4 regions of the Paenibacillus kandeliae genome follow, and region 3 is predicted to be linked to each of the others. Evidence: riboswitches for the same ligand, from Rfam matches in the RefSeq annotation. Region 3 holds a riboswitch; each other region holds the start of a gene.
The links. Region 3 has a riboswitch for thiamine pyrophosphate ahead of thiM (hydroxyethylthiazole kinase). Riboswitches for the same ligand answer to the same signal wherever they lie in the genome.

Region 1 (3,143 bases), on a different contig from region 3:
ATCATGCACCGACCGTTGCTGCTTCCATCTCGGAGCAGATACTAACGCCAGGTGTAACAAACGACCGTGATTACGATCTGAGTCAACTGTTCAATGATGAGGATGGAGACGCACTGACCTATACGTTGACTTCCAGCAATACGGATGTGGCAAATGCGTCGGTCAACGGCAATACCCTCACGCTCAAAGCAGGCACGATTAGCGGCGTGACAACTGTTACCCTTACAGCGGATGATGGGAATGGTGGAACGGTTCAATATACCCTCAATGTGCGTAATGCACTGCTGGTGAATACGTCAGTCATTACAGTGAATCTGAAATATGGTATGAATGCGATGGACTATGATCTGTCCGATTTATTCCCAGGACAGACCTCCTTCACAACGTACATGGGTACAGCAGATTCTACGTTTACAGGTCCTACAGCGCTGAATGGTTCGATGCTACAGCTCACTTCGCTACCTGTGATGCAGTGGGTGATTGGGGCGGATGGACGCGCTGTCGTATTCGTGGTGAAGCAGGACCCGATCACAACCAAGGATATGTACTTCTCGCAATATGTAGAGGGCTCCAATGGACGAATTGTGCTGCTGATGAATACAGTCTCCGCTGCAAGTAAAAATAAAGATTACAGTCTTACATTCTACAAATGGATGAAACAAACGAATACGATCAGCAGCGTTACCCTTCCGTTAGTGTACGATGGCACATCGCAAGGGATGAACTACATCGTAATCAACTCCACATTTTATGACTTTTTCGATATTACAGCAGCTTCGTATTACAATGACGAGGTAATGATCTATTCGCCAGCCGATTACAATCTGACTGGTGTCGTGCTCAAGCGTGGGAACACCGTGCTGGATGTGATCGGCGATCCTACTTCGCAAAATCAAATACTGCCAAACGGCGGCACGATTTTGCGTAAAGATGGCATCGGCTATGGATCGAATCAGTTCAATGTGTCTTATGAGTGGAATAAGTATCCGAAGGACACGTATCAATTTGTAAGATAAGCGTATGGACATCGGATCGCTAGGATATTGGCTTGACAGACAGAATCTCGCTGTGTAGAGTAAAAGGCAATTAAACAGTTCTGCATCAGATGCTTCGATAGGCACTGATGCAGGGCTCATAATCGAAAGACCACTAGGGGAGCCATATACTGGCTGAGACGGGATTGTCCCGGACCCTTGGAACCTGATCTAGTTCGTACTAGCGTAGGAAAGTGGAGACCGTGCAGGGATCAATGTGTTGATGCCGTTTATACTGCCGCTCCATTTGGGGCGGCTTTTTTGCGTATATTGGTCGATAGCGATCCATTTTCCGGTCAGGAGGTGCTTTCACACACTTCAGGCAGGGGAGAGATGAATCATGAGTTTTTCACAGGAGCTTCGTCAGGCGGCAGATCCGATTTTTGAGGCGATTTTTGATCATCCGTTTGTGCGGGGCATTGCAGAGGGTACATTGCAGCCGGAGCAGCTGGCGCATTATGTGAAGCAGGATTTTGAATATTTGAATGCGTTTATGCGCATCTATGGAACAGCGATTGCTAAGTGTGAGCGGCGCGAGGATATGGCGGTATTTAACGAGCAGATTTCGTTTGTGCTGCACAGCGAGATTCACCCGCATAACAACTTTTGCAAGGTGGCAGGTGTAGCATATGAAGATTTGCAAGGGTATCCGCTCGCTCCAGCCGCGCATCATTATATCCGCCATATGCTGACCGCTGCGCAGGAGGGCGATCTGGGCGATATTTTGGCGGTGCTGCTGCCTTGTCCATGGACGTACTGGGAAATTGGTGCACGGCTGTGGGAAGAAGTGAAGCCGGATCAGAGTCATCCCTTTTACGAATGGATCGACTTCTATGGCAATCGGACGGACAGCATTACAGCACGCTTTTGTCAGCGGCTGGATGAGCTGGCAGAGCAGACTACACCAGCGCATCGTGAGCGGATGAAGCAGCATTTTATACTGAGCTGTCAGTTTGAATATATGTTCTGGGATATGGCATATACCTTGCAGGATTGGCCAGTATCGTTGGAGGTGGCAACCGTATGAGCTGGAATTGGAAAATGAAAGAGGTTGTGCTGACCGTCATTTTATCCGTTGCCTGCGGCGTGATCTATCTCGGCTGGTCGACGCTATGGATTCCGATCTCGGCAGTAGTCGGTCCGGTTGGCGCAGGCTTTATGTTCGGCATCTGGGTGATCGCCAGCCCGATTGTGGCGTATATCATTCGCAAGCCGGGTGCAGCGCTAATCGCCGAGGTGGCGGCAGCGGCGGTGGAGATGCTGACTGGTAGTCATTTTGGATTGTCGGCGCTGTTGATCGGCGTATTTCAGGGGCTGGGTGCAGAGATCGCCTTTGCCATCTTTGGATATCGCACATTCAATGTGTGGACGATGATGCTGTCAGGTGCGCTGGCAGCGGTTGGCAGTATGGTGTACAGCGTGATCGCCAACGGATTCGGCTATTACACAACCACCATGTTCCTACTGACGCTGGGCATTCAGGTGATTAGCGGCATCATTCTCGGTGGTCTGCTTGCCAAGATGGTAGTCGAGGCACTCGGTCGTACTGGCGTGCTGGACTCGTACGAAATGATGAAATCGCGCCGCAGAAAAGGAAATGCTCATGGCATCGCATCCTGACGATCAAGAACTGTATGTCGGTTGCCGGGACATGTCGGTACGCTTTTACAATCGGGAGCAGCCGGTGCTGCATCAGCTGAATGTGAATATTATGCAGGGGGAAAAGGTATTGATTCTCGGACCTAGCGGCGGCGGTAAGTCTACGCTGTTGTGGGTGTTGGCAGGTATAATTCCAGAGCATCAGGAGGCGGAGTTGTCGGGAGATGTATTTCGTCAGCCTGCCTGCGGCGTAATGTTTCAGGACCCGGATTCGCAATTTTGTATGCTGAGGGTGGATGAGGAAATTGCGTTTAGTCTGGAAAATCGCTCTGTGCCGCGTGCCGAGATGGATCATATCATCGACGAGGTGATGCAGCGTGTTGGTCTGCGTGTGGATCGTCATACCTATATCGAGACGCTGTCTGGCGGTATGAAGCAACGCTTGGCACTTGCCTGTCTGCTGGCGCTGGAGCCGGAGGTGCTGTTCTTCGACGAGCCAACCGCGCAGCT
Region 2 (3,143 bases), on a different contig from region 3:
GGCCATATGCCTTTCCACCATTCACGTACCGTCATGCGCGGTATTTCTCCGTCAGACCGTCCATGCTGATGCCGGTTGGATTATGGGCAATTTTGATCTGGGAAATGATGCTGGGGCTGCCCTTCTCGACGAGTGCTTCGTGCATCCGGCGCACGATGTCCAGCAACTCCTCCAATTCGCCTTCCATCGTCGTTTCGAGTGGATGTACTTCATATTGCACACCGGAGGACTGAATCACTTCAATCGCGGCATCCACATAGTCGTAGGAATCTTCGCCGGGTTGTGTTTTGGGAATAACCTGAATACTGAGCAATGTTTTGGACATGGAATCTTCCTCCTTATTATTTGGATGTAGTGCTTTGCTCGGTCGTTGCCGAAGCAGACGGTAAGAAGTCATTGGTAAATGCTTTGCTGGCATCCAGCGGCTGGTCGAGCAGCTTCTGTTTGTACATCCAGTCGGCATAGCCGGTCCAGACGGATTCTTTTTGCAGACCCCATTGGGAAGCGTCATCCTGATAGCGTGGCGACAGCCATTTCTGGCTTGCTTTGACTAGCTCTGGATCAAGATCGGGAACCGCCTTGATCAGAATATCGGCAGCCTTGTCAGGATTAGCAATGGCGTACTCATAGCCTTTGGCTGTAGCGGATAGGAACGCTTTGACCAATTCAGGATCGTTTTTGATTTCATTTTCGTTCGTTACGATCACTGGGGTGTAGTAGTCGAGATTGGGCGAGTAGTCCTTCACATACAGCATATCCAGTGGCTCGCCGCGCAGCTCGGCTTCGATCCCTGTCCAGCCGTAGAAGATCCATGCAAAATCAATTCCTTTTTTTACAGCTGTAAAATAATCGGCATCACCGATATTGACACTTTTCACCTTGCTGACATCACCACCGTCAGTGTCCATGATCGATTTCATCACTGCTTCCTCAACCGGAGAACCCCATGCGCCATAGGATTTGCCTTCCATATCCTTAGGCGACTTGATGCCGCGATCCACCGGAGCAGCAAAGCCAGACGTATTATGCTGAATGACAGCTGCGATGGATACGAGCGGCACATCCTGCACACGCGCCTGTGTCACGCTCTCCTGATAGCTAATGCCAAACGGCACCTGACCAGAGGCAACCATTGTATCCGCACCGCCTTGACCAGGCTGGATAATCTTCACATTCAAACCAGCATCCTTGTAATAGCCCATCTCCTGAGCGACATACAGACCGGTATGGTTCGTATTTGGCGTCCAATCCAGTACAACCTGTACATCTTTTAGCGCTGTTCCGTTGTCTGTGCTGCCACTGCTATTCTGACTATCGCTGCTGCGTTGTCCGCAGGCAGTCATGATCAGCAGTAGAGTCAGTAGGATCAACAGACCTGCTTTTTTGCGTAATGTCATCATGTTTCGGTAAGACTCCCCTCTATAAATCCTGCTTAAAATATAAAAAAAGCGCCCCGGACTGGGACGACATAGGTGCATATATGGAGTAGACATACATGGCATGCTTCACTTCCTACGCTGGCATTATCCAGATCAGGTATAAGGGTCTGTATGATGGACATACACTCTCAGCCGGCTCCCCAGCTCCCCTAGATATTTATGCGCTTTTTCTAGCTGTAATTATAGACGAGCCGCGGATAACTGTCCAGCAGGTCAGCCGCGAGCACAGTAACGAATATACTAAGCACGCGCATGGGTAACTGGCGGCATGTATCCTTCCGCTGCTGAACAAGTATTCCTGTGAGATAGAGATGGAGATGACCTTTCCAGAGACGGTGGCATTCGACAAGTCCATTTTCAAAAACAAGGTGTAACAGGTTCACTGCCAGCTACACCGGGTATGTATGAAAGGAAGTATTTTTTTAACCATAAACGGATAACATTTGTATATATCCGTTGTCATAGGACGAATGAACCTGAGCGATCAGGATAAATGTCCGTGATAGGAGCAGTATCTGCAAGAGCCAAATAACTATGTCCCGATACGCGAAAGGAGCTTGATTATGAGTACATCCACCGAAGAACAAGCAATCGTCAAAGCCCTGTCCAACAATCCGTTTTGTGCATTTGGTACGGTAGAGGACAACAAGCCTAAAGTTCGTTATATGGCGCTTTACAATGAAGGACTGAATATCCATCTGGCAACGGACCGCAAAACCCATAAAGTCGAAGAACTAGAGCAAAACCCGAATTGCTACCTGTTGCTCGGTTACGAAAAAGGCGGCAACAATGAAGTAGTTGAAGTGCAAGCTACAGCTACCGTATCCGACAATGCAGAGCTGAAGCAACGGGTCTGGAAGGACAACTTTACGCAATGGTTCTCAGGACCAGATGATCCAGATTATGTAGTGCTGGATATTAAACCACAAACCATCGAATATACCGATCAGGACGGCAACAAACAAACCTGGCAGGGCTAATCCTGCCGGTTGCGCCTGAGTCTACGACATGAGATAGGTACGTCTGTCGTATTTTGTTACACAGGTGAATCCCCGTCGTAATGGGCATTCGTAAAATCCGGTGACGAATTTTGTAAATTTCTATCGTGAAATACAAAATTCCAAACCGGATTTTTTGTCATTTTTTGTTTCCAAAATAAGGATAAAATAGGTACTGTAGGAACTTGAAACATAACACGAAATTAAGGTATAACCAATATAATACTAACAATTTAATATAAACGACTAAGATATATAGAACACCTATAGAGGAAGCAGCATTCGTTCGCAAATCAAACCATACTATAGCGGGAGATAACGAAGGAAACTATGCCCGTAACTAGATAGACTGTGCAGGTTGGAAGGGATATTTTACGGGAGGTGTTTTCCTTGGACCTGGAAAAGATTGAGCAGCAAATTGAGCAGGAGCGCCGCATTCTAAACCAGATGGCAGCCGAGCACGGTATCCGAGATCACCGGGTCATCGACCAGTCCGAGCAGCTGGATCGCATTCTGGATTCTTATTTGCAATGCAAGCAGCGTAAAGGGAAGGAGACGGCTCATGAATGGAATAAAAATTGCTGATTCTACCGCCGCTATCTCTGGTGGCAGGATCTTGAAATCAAACGCCGATTGGCAGCTTTTTGCCGATAGGGCGTTTTTTGTTGTGCGCATCAAGATAGGCACAACCGCAAGGGCTGCAAGG
Region 3 (3,143 bases):
AGAATGATATTATAGGAACTAAGAATAAAACTCACTAAACTTATCGGAATTATTTAATTTTAAATAAAAACTCGTATTCTTGCGCTTTCAGGAAGACAGCAGAGTATAGGGTATAGGGTGATAGAGGTAATACAGACGAAAAGATACGGGACGCTGAGCAAGCCCAGCCCCTATAGCAACCATACAGACAAGGAGGAATTACCATGGAACGGAATATTACGATTCGTCATCATGATGTAGATCTGGCAGCTAGCATCCATTACCCTGCGCAGGAGCACAAAGCGGAAGGCAAGGGGAAAGGGCGAACACCGCTAGTTGTGATCTGTCATGGGTTTATCGGCAGTCGCATCGGTACAGATCGGCTGTTTGTAAACAGTGCGCGTGAGCTGGCATCAGACGGATACATGGTTGTTCGTTTCGACTATGCCGGTTGCGGCGAGAGCGGCGGTCAATATGGGCAGCAGGGTATTGAGTCCATGGTGGAGCAGACGCGTACCGTATTGGATTATGTCGTCAACTGCAATGATATTGATCCTACGCGTGTAACGCTGCTGGGTCATAGTCTGGGTGGCGCGGTAGCGCTGCTGACTGCGGTTCGTGATCGCCGCGTCAATCATCTGGTGCTCTGGTCGGCGGTTGGTCATCCATTTAACGATATTGTCAAAATTGTCGGTCGCGAAACGTATGAGCAGGCGGTGATCGAAGGGGAAGCAGATCATCAGAGCTATACATTTACACCGGTTTATTTTGAATCGCTAGGCAATTTTCAACCATTTCAGGAAGCGCGCCGCTTTACAGGCGATGTGCTAGTCGTACATGGTACGGGCGATGATGTGATTCCGGTTGATTATTCGTTCCTATACCAAAAGGAGTTTTGGACGCGCACGGAGGGTCGCTGCGATAAGCAGATTATTTTCCAAGCGGATCATACGTATTCTTCTGGTCCACATCGGCGCGAGCTGCTGGATCATACGCGTCAATGGCTTGCCGAGCGCGAAGCCGCACAGACGCAGTGGCAGCACTGGATGATCTGAGCATCTCAGCTGCTAGTGATAGGCACGCTCACTTTGCCAAATGCGCATGAGCATGATATGGTAAACGTGCAACAACTGTCACACGAACTAAGTAAAACTGCATATCCTATACATTTCACTAGGGGAGCCTAACGGCTGAGACGGAAGATGATTCTGGACCCTTGGAACCTGATCTGGATGATACCAGCGGAGGGAAGTGGAACATCGATTCGTTCATGCAATAGGCAGCCATTGGCATCAAGAGATGGCGGTTTCTGGTGAAAGGATACGACCCACCTGTCTCCTCGGAGAACACGGTGGGTTTTTTTGCGTTTATTTTCATTGTAAAACATTTGAAGGAGGAACGATCATGTCTTTTTTGCGAACGGTACGGGAGCGTCAGCCGCTTGTTCACAATATTACCAATGTTGTCGTTACGAACTTTACTGCGAATGGATTGCTGGCACTAGGCGCTTCGCCATTTATGGCATTTGCACATGAGGAAGTGGAGGATGTGGCAGCGATGGCGGGGGCAGTCATGCTGAATATCGGGACGCTTGATCCCTATGTGGTACAGTCGATTCTACTGGCGGGCAAAGCGGCGAATCATGCGGGTGTACCCGTCGTATTCGACCCAGTAGGTGCGGGAGCAACGCCATATCGTACTGCTTCTGCACAGCAGATCACCGAAGAGGTACGCGTTGATATACTCCGCGGCAATGTGGCGGAGGTGGCAAACGTTGTCGGAGAAGCATGGCAGATCAAAGGTGTGGATGCAGGCGGTGGAGATGGGGATCGAGTACAGCTTGCGACCCGTGCGGCGCGTCAGTTGAACTGCATCGTAGTGATTACAGGTGCAGAGGATCTAGTGACGGACGGGGAACAGGTATACAGCATTGCCAACGGTCATCCGCTACTGACACAAGTGACGGGCGCAGGCTGCCTGCTTAGCTCGGTGGTGGCTGCTTTTGCTGCGGTGACGGATGGCAGTCGGATGCAATGGCTGCAAGCATCGGTTGAAGCGTTGACTGTTTACGGCGTAGCTGCGGAGCTGGCGGCGGAGAATGCTGGACAGCGCGGAACAGGCAGTTTTCAGATGGAACTGTTGAACGCATTAAATACGGTTACGCCAGAGCAAGTACAGCAGCGGGCGCGTATGTCTCAGCTACATTCCATAGATGGAACAGAAAGGGGAGCATAGGATGCGTATATATCAGGCATTAACGATTGCTGGCTCGGATAGCGGCGGCGGGGCAGGGATTCAGGCAGATTTGAAAACCTTTCAAGAGCTAGGCGTGTATGGCATGTCCGTGCTGACTGCGGTGACCGCGCAAAATACTGCCGGTGTGCAGGGCGTATATCCCGTCGAGCGTGAGGGCGTGATTACTCAGCTGCATTCCATCGGGGATGATCTACAACCGGATGCGGTAAAGACCGGCATGCTGTTCAGCGCCGAGATTATTCGCGAAGTGGCAACAGCGGTACGACAGTATCAATGGAGCAAGCTGATCATTGACCCAGTCATGGTGGCAAAAGGCGGCTCGGTGCTGCTGCAACAACAGGCGATCCAAGCGCTGATTCAGGAGCTGTTGCCATTGGCAGCAGTTATTACGCCCAATGTACCCGAGGCGGAGCTATTGACCGGCAATACGATACGTACACTGAGCGAGCGTGAACAGGCGGCACGGCAGCTTGTACAGATGGGTGCTCGCGCCGCGGTGATCAAGGGCGGGCATGATACATCCACTACGCAGGCAGTGGATGTACTATTCGACGGCACACACTTCCATTATGTAGAGCGTCCGCGTGTGAACACTCCGCACACCCACGGAACCGGCTGCACCTATTCAGCAGCTATGACTGCCGAACTTGCCAAAGGCAGCGGATTACTGGAAGCCGTACAAACCGCCAAAGCCTTCGTACACGCAGCGATTGAAGACGGGCTTGGCATCGGCTCGGTACACGGACCAACCAATCATTTTGCTTATCGAAAAAGGGGTGCTTTGCGATGAGTCAGCAACCATCTTCTCATGAAGCGAACGATCATCTCGCGTCGCCAACAGGCGAACCACATGCACATCGGAACATAACTGCCAATGATACGCCTACACAAAGGGATCCAGTACCAAG
Region 4 (3,143 bases), on a different contig from region 3:
ATAATGTCCAGAGGCGATCCATAATCTGGGCATCTGCGGAACAGCACCGAGATATGGCAATTCGTCCGGTGTTCCGGGTCGTACACCCGCCCAGCAGCGTAATAATTCACCCTCGGCAAGTCGTGGGATATAACGCTGACCTTTCATCAACAACTCCATCACTGCTCCCGCTGTAAAGGTTGTATCTCGCTGCCCCGGTTTGCTGGTAGCTCCAACCCAAATGCGATGACCATGCTTTGGAATCAAGTACACCTGCTCACCATAAACCGTATGGTGCAGCCAAGGTGTAGGTGTACGCAGTTCAATCAGTTCCCCTTTAACTGGGATAAAAGGTAAACGCCAGTGTTCCGCCGTTAATAGTCGCGCTGTACCTAGACCAGAAGCCAATACTACATGCTCGCCATATAATACAGCGTCATCGGTCACTACACCACGCACCATACCTTGGTGTCCCGGTTCACGCAGCAACCGAATCACATCATGATCCCGATACATTGCTACTCCTGTAGAAATGGCGGCTCCGACCAGCGCTTCTGTCAGTAGTCGCGGAATAAGCTGCATCTCATGACGGTTATACATCATGCCTCGATCTGCCCGTATATACGGCTCGACTACAGCCAAACGTTGAGAATCCCACCATTCCAATTCTTGCTGCTGACTGGTTTCACTGTATACATCACTCTCTGAATAGGCGCTACTTATATGCTCAGAATTGGATGAAGTAGTGGCTGCATGTTCAATTGGTAAAAGAAATCCTTCACTGCGAAGCCCAATATCGATTCCGGTGCAATCATGCAACCGCTGTGCCAATGCTGGATAGAGTGAACGACTGCTTAATGCAAGCCGCTGTAAATCAGGATGGGCAAAATGCTCAGATGATGCTGCCAGCATTCCTCCCGCCGCACCAGAAGCTCCTGCTGCTGGATGTTGCTTTTCTACTATGGCGACGCTTGCTCCACGACTTTGGCATTCCAGTGCAATGGCTGCACCAATGGCACCTGCACCAACAACGATCACATCGTACTTCCCTTTATTTCGCATGGATGTCACTCCCTCCGCTGGTATGGGTATCGAATGAAACAGGTGGCTGTATAAGTTCGGCTTGTACAGTCCCTATATGTTGAATAGCAGCTACATATTGCTGAACGCTCTCCAACGGAGAGTGAGCAGTAAATATAGAGGACATCACTGCTATACCAGCCACTCCGGCGCTACGTAGCTCGGCAATATGCTGTGGCTGAATGCCGCCAATGGCAATAACCGGAATATGCAATGCTGAGCAGACCTGTGCCAGTTCCTCTATACCGCGCGGCTCCATCCCCAATTTGGAGTTAGTAGCGTAAATATGACCGAATATGGCGTAATGACAGCCTTCCTGCTCAGCTTCTACTGCACGTTGAGCACTGTGGACAGAACGACCGATGATCATTGACGATGGTTCATTAGGACCCGCTGATAACGCACCAACGCTCAGGACGCGATCACTACGATCACTGGAATTATTATAGGTCGGCATGGGTGCAAACTCTGGCATATGTACACCTTTGATACCCAATTCCACAACCAACTCTGGATGATTGTTCACCATGATCTTAGACGCAGGTATTCCTCGTAGCAACATCTGCTGCACGGTCTGCCGAATGTGCTGCTGTGTCCAGCTTTTTTCACGAATATGGATAGCTGTAACATGAGGATGAATAAGCGAGCTGATATGGATGATATCTTGCTGCGATAATGTTCCGGGTGTAACTACATGCAGCTGCATTGTGTCACCTTCTTTGTATCATTCGTTTGTATGAGTAATGGATCGTAGGCGCTGAGTAAGACAAATGTTACGCAAAAAAGCCACTTTCCTATTGGAAAGTGGCTGTTTATTTTATCATTATATAATAAACAGGGTCTACATAGAGATACACCTACACATTCAGTGATCTGTCTGCTGCCCAGAGCAATACCAGATGAATGAGGTGAAATAGAAAAAGTCATTCCATGTAGCAGCTTCTCTACACATCATTTGTATGATTGAATGGAATCATCGTGATCATCATTTGATACACTCATGATCTGGTACATCCATGATCTAATACATGATAACAACGCACCATATAATAGATGATAATGCACTCTATTCCTACCATACTTGATGCTATATAAAGCACGGAATACTTATTTATTTTTCTCATATCGTGTATGCTCTTCCACTTCCCTACGCTGGTATGATCCAGATCAGGTCCAAAGGGTTCGTCAGCAGTTCGCTGTCATCTCAGCCTCTATAGGCTCCCCTAGTGCATATGGATATGCAATTGTCGTTTCAAACATTTTCATCTTAGCAAACCTATTTCAATAAAGCAAATATAAATATAACATCTACCTTTATCAATCGGCTTGCGGCTTAGTTCATGTCATATAGTTGCTTATTTATGTAAATGCACCATCGGTGCATTTTATATTCTGTACTTATGCTTTATCGGCGTACACTTGGCGTGCGGATCACACAATATCGGCTATCATTCCATCAGACGGGAGAATATACAAGAGAGGGCATCTTCAATGCTAGATGACGAATTCGATGAATCGTGGAACGCTCGCCTGCCAGTACTGCTTGCTGCGGCAAAGCTGCATTTTCCTGCTGTTCCAATTGTTCCAACATACCAGAGGTCAGCAAAAAGGATTGTCTGAAAAATTGACCTAGCTGTTGCTCCGGCCAATCCAGAACCAAACGATTACGCATAAAGGATAACAAACGCTGCACATTCCAAGCATCCTGTAGCGGCTGGCAATGATTTAGTGTATACAACTGACGCTGCAATCCAAAGCGACGGCTGATTTCGGTCTCCGTCAGCTTGCCTTTCGGCTGATAGGCACCAATGACTGGCATCCACGATGAGCGCCATTCCCAGTCCGCGTACAACGGATTGGCAAAGAAGTTATGCAGAGATTCCCGATTCTGTCCCAAATTCACTACAACTAGATCCGCCAGTTGCAGCAAGGGAAGCTTATCTGCACCACAACCAGCATCCATCAGCACCAGATCATAATGCTGACTTGCCGCCTGAAATAGATTTTTCCAAAATACCGGATTGCGATTGGCATCATGATGTCCGTACTTGGTTCCTGCTAACAAATGAAGACGATCACGTACA

Region 1: linked by a shared signal. The riboswitch ahead of tenA (thiaminase II) and the one ahead of thiM (hydroxyethylthiazole kinase) in region 3 are both predicted to bind thiamine pyrophosphate.
Region 2: linked by a shared signal. The riboswitch ahead of ABXR35_RS15035 (ABC transporter substrate-binding protein) and the one ahead of thiM (hydroxyethylthiazole kinase) in region 3 are both predicted to bind thiamine pyrophosphate.
Region 4: linked by a shared signal. The riboswitch ahead of ABXR35_RS09135 (thiamine phosphate synthase) and the one ahead of thiM (hydroxyethylthiazole kinase) in region 3 are both predicted to bind thiamine pyrophosphate.

What each region holds. Positions count from the first base shown of each region.
Region 1 is NZ_JBFDUZ010000005.1:107,259-110,401, reverse strand. Features, by position in the region: gene ABXR35_RS20570 (S-layer homology domain-containing protein) at 1-1,016, shown strand, start outside; TPP riboswitch at 1,142-1,244, shown strand; gene tenA (thiaminase II) at 1,375-2,061, shown strand; gene ABXR35_RS20560 (ECF transporter S component) at 2,058-2,654, shown strand; gene ABXR35_RS20555 (ABC transporter ATP-binding protein) at 2,638-3,143, shown strand, end outside.
Region 2 is NZ_JBFDUZ010000002.1:288,112-291,254, forward strand. Features, by position in the region: gene ABXR35_RS15025 (ABC transporter permease) at 1-35, opposite strand, end outside; gene ABXR35_RS15030 (thiamine-binding protein) at 32-325, opposite strand; gene ABXR35_RS15035 (ABC transporter substrate-binding protein) at 342-1,397, opposite strand; TPP riboswitch at 1,492-1,600, opposite strand; gene ABXR35_RS15040 (pyridoxamine 5'-phosphate oxidase family protein) at 2,003-2,419, shown strand; gene ABXR35_RS15045 (Spo0E family sporulation regulatory protein-aspartic acid phosphatase) at 2,828-3,022, shown strand; gene ABXR35_RS15050 (hypothetical protein) at 3,000-3,143, shown strand, end outside.
Region 3 is NZ_JBFDUZ010000003.1:446,114-449,256, reverse strand. Features, by position in the region: gene ABXR35_RS18315 (alpha/beta hydrolase) at 204-1,034, shown strand; TPP riboswitch at 1,145-1,246, shown strand; gene thiM (hydroxyethylthiazole kinase) at 1,384-2,214, shown strand; gene thiD (bifunctional hydroxymethylpyrimidine kinase/phosphomethylpyrimidine kinase) at 2,216-3,025, shown strand.
Region 4 is NZ_JBFDUZ010000001.1:2,147,085-2,150,227, forward strand. Features, by position in the region: gene thiO (glycine oxidase ThiO) at 1-1,041, opposite strand, end outside; gene ABXR35_RS09135 (thiamine phosphate synthase) at 1,031-1,765, opposite strand; TPP riboswitch at 2,187-2,294, opposite strand; gene ABXR35_RS09140 (hypothetical protein) at 2,516-3,143, opposite strand, start outside.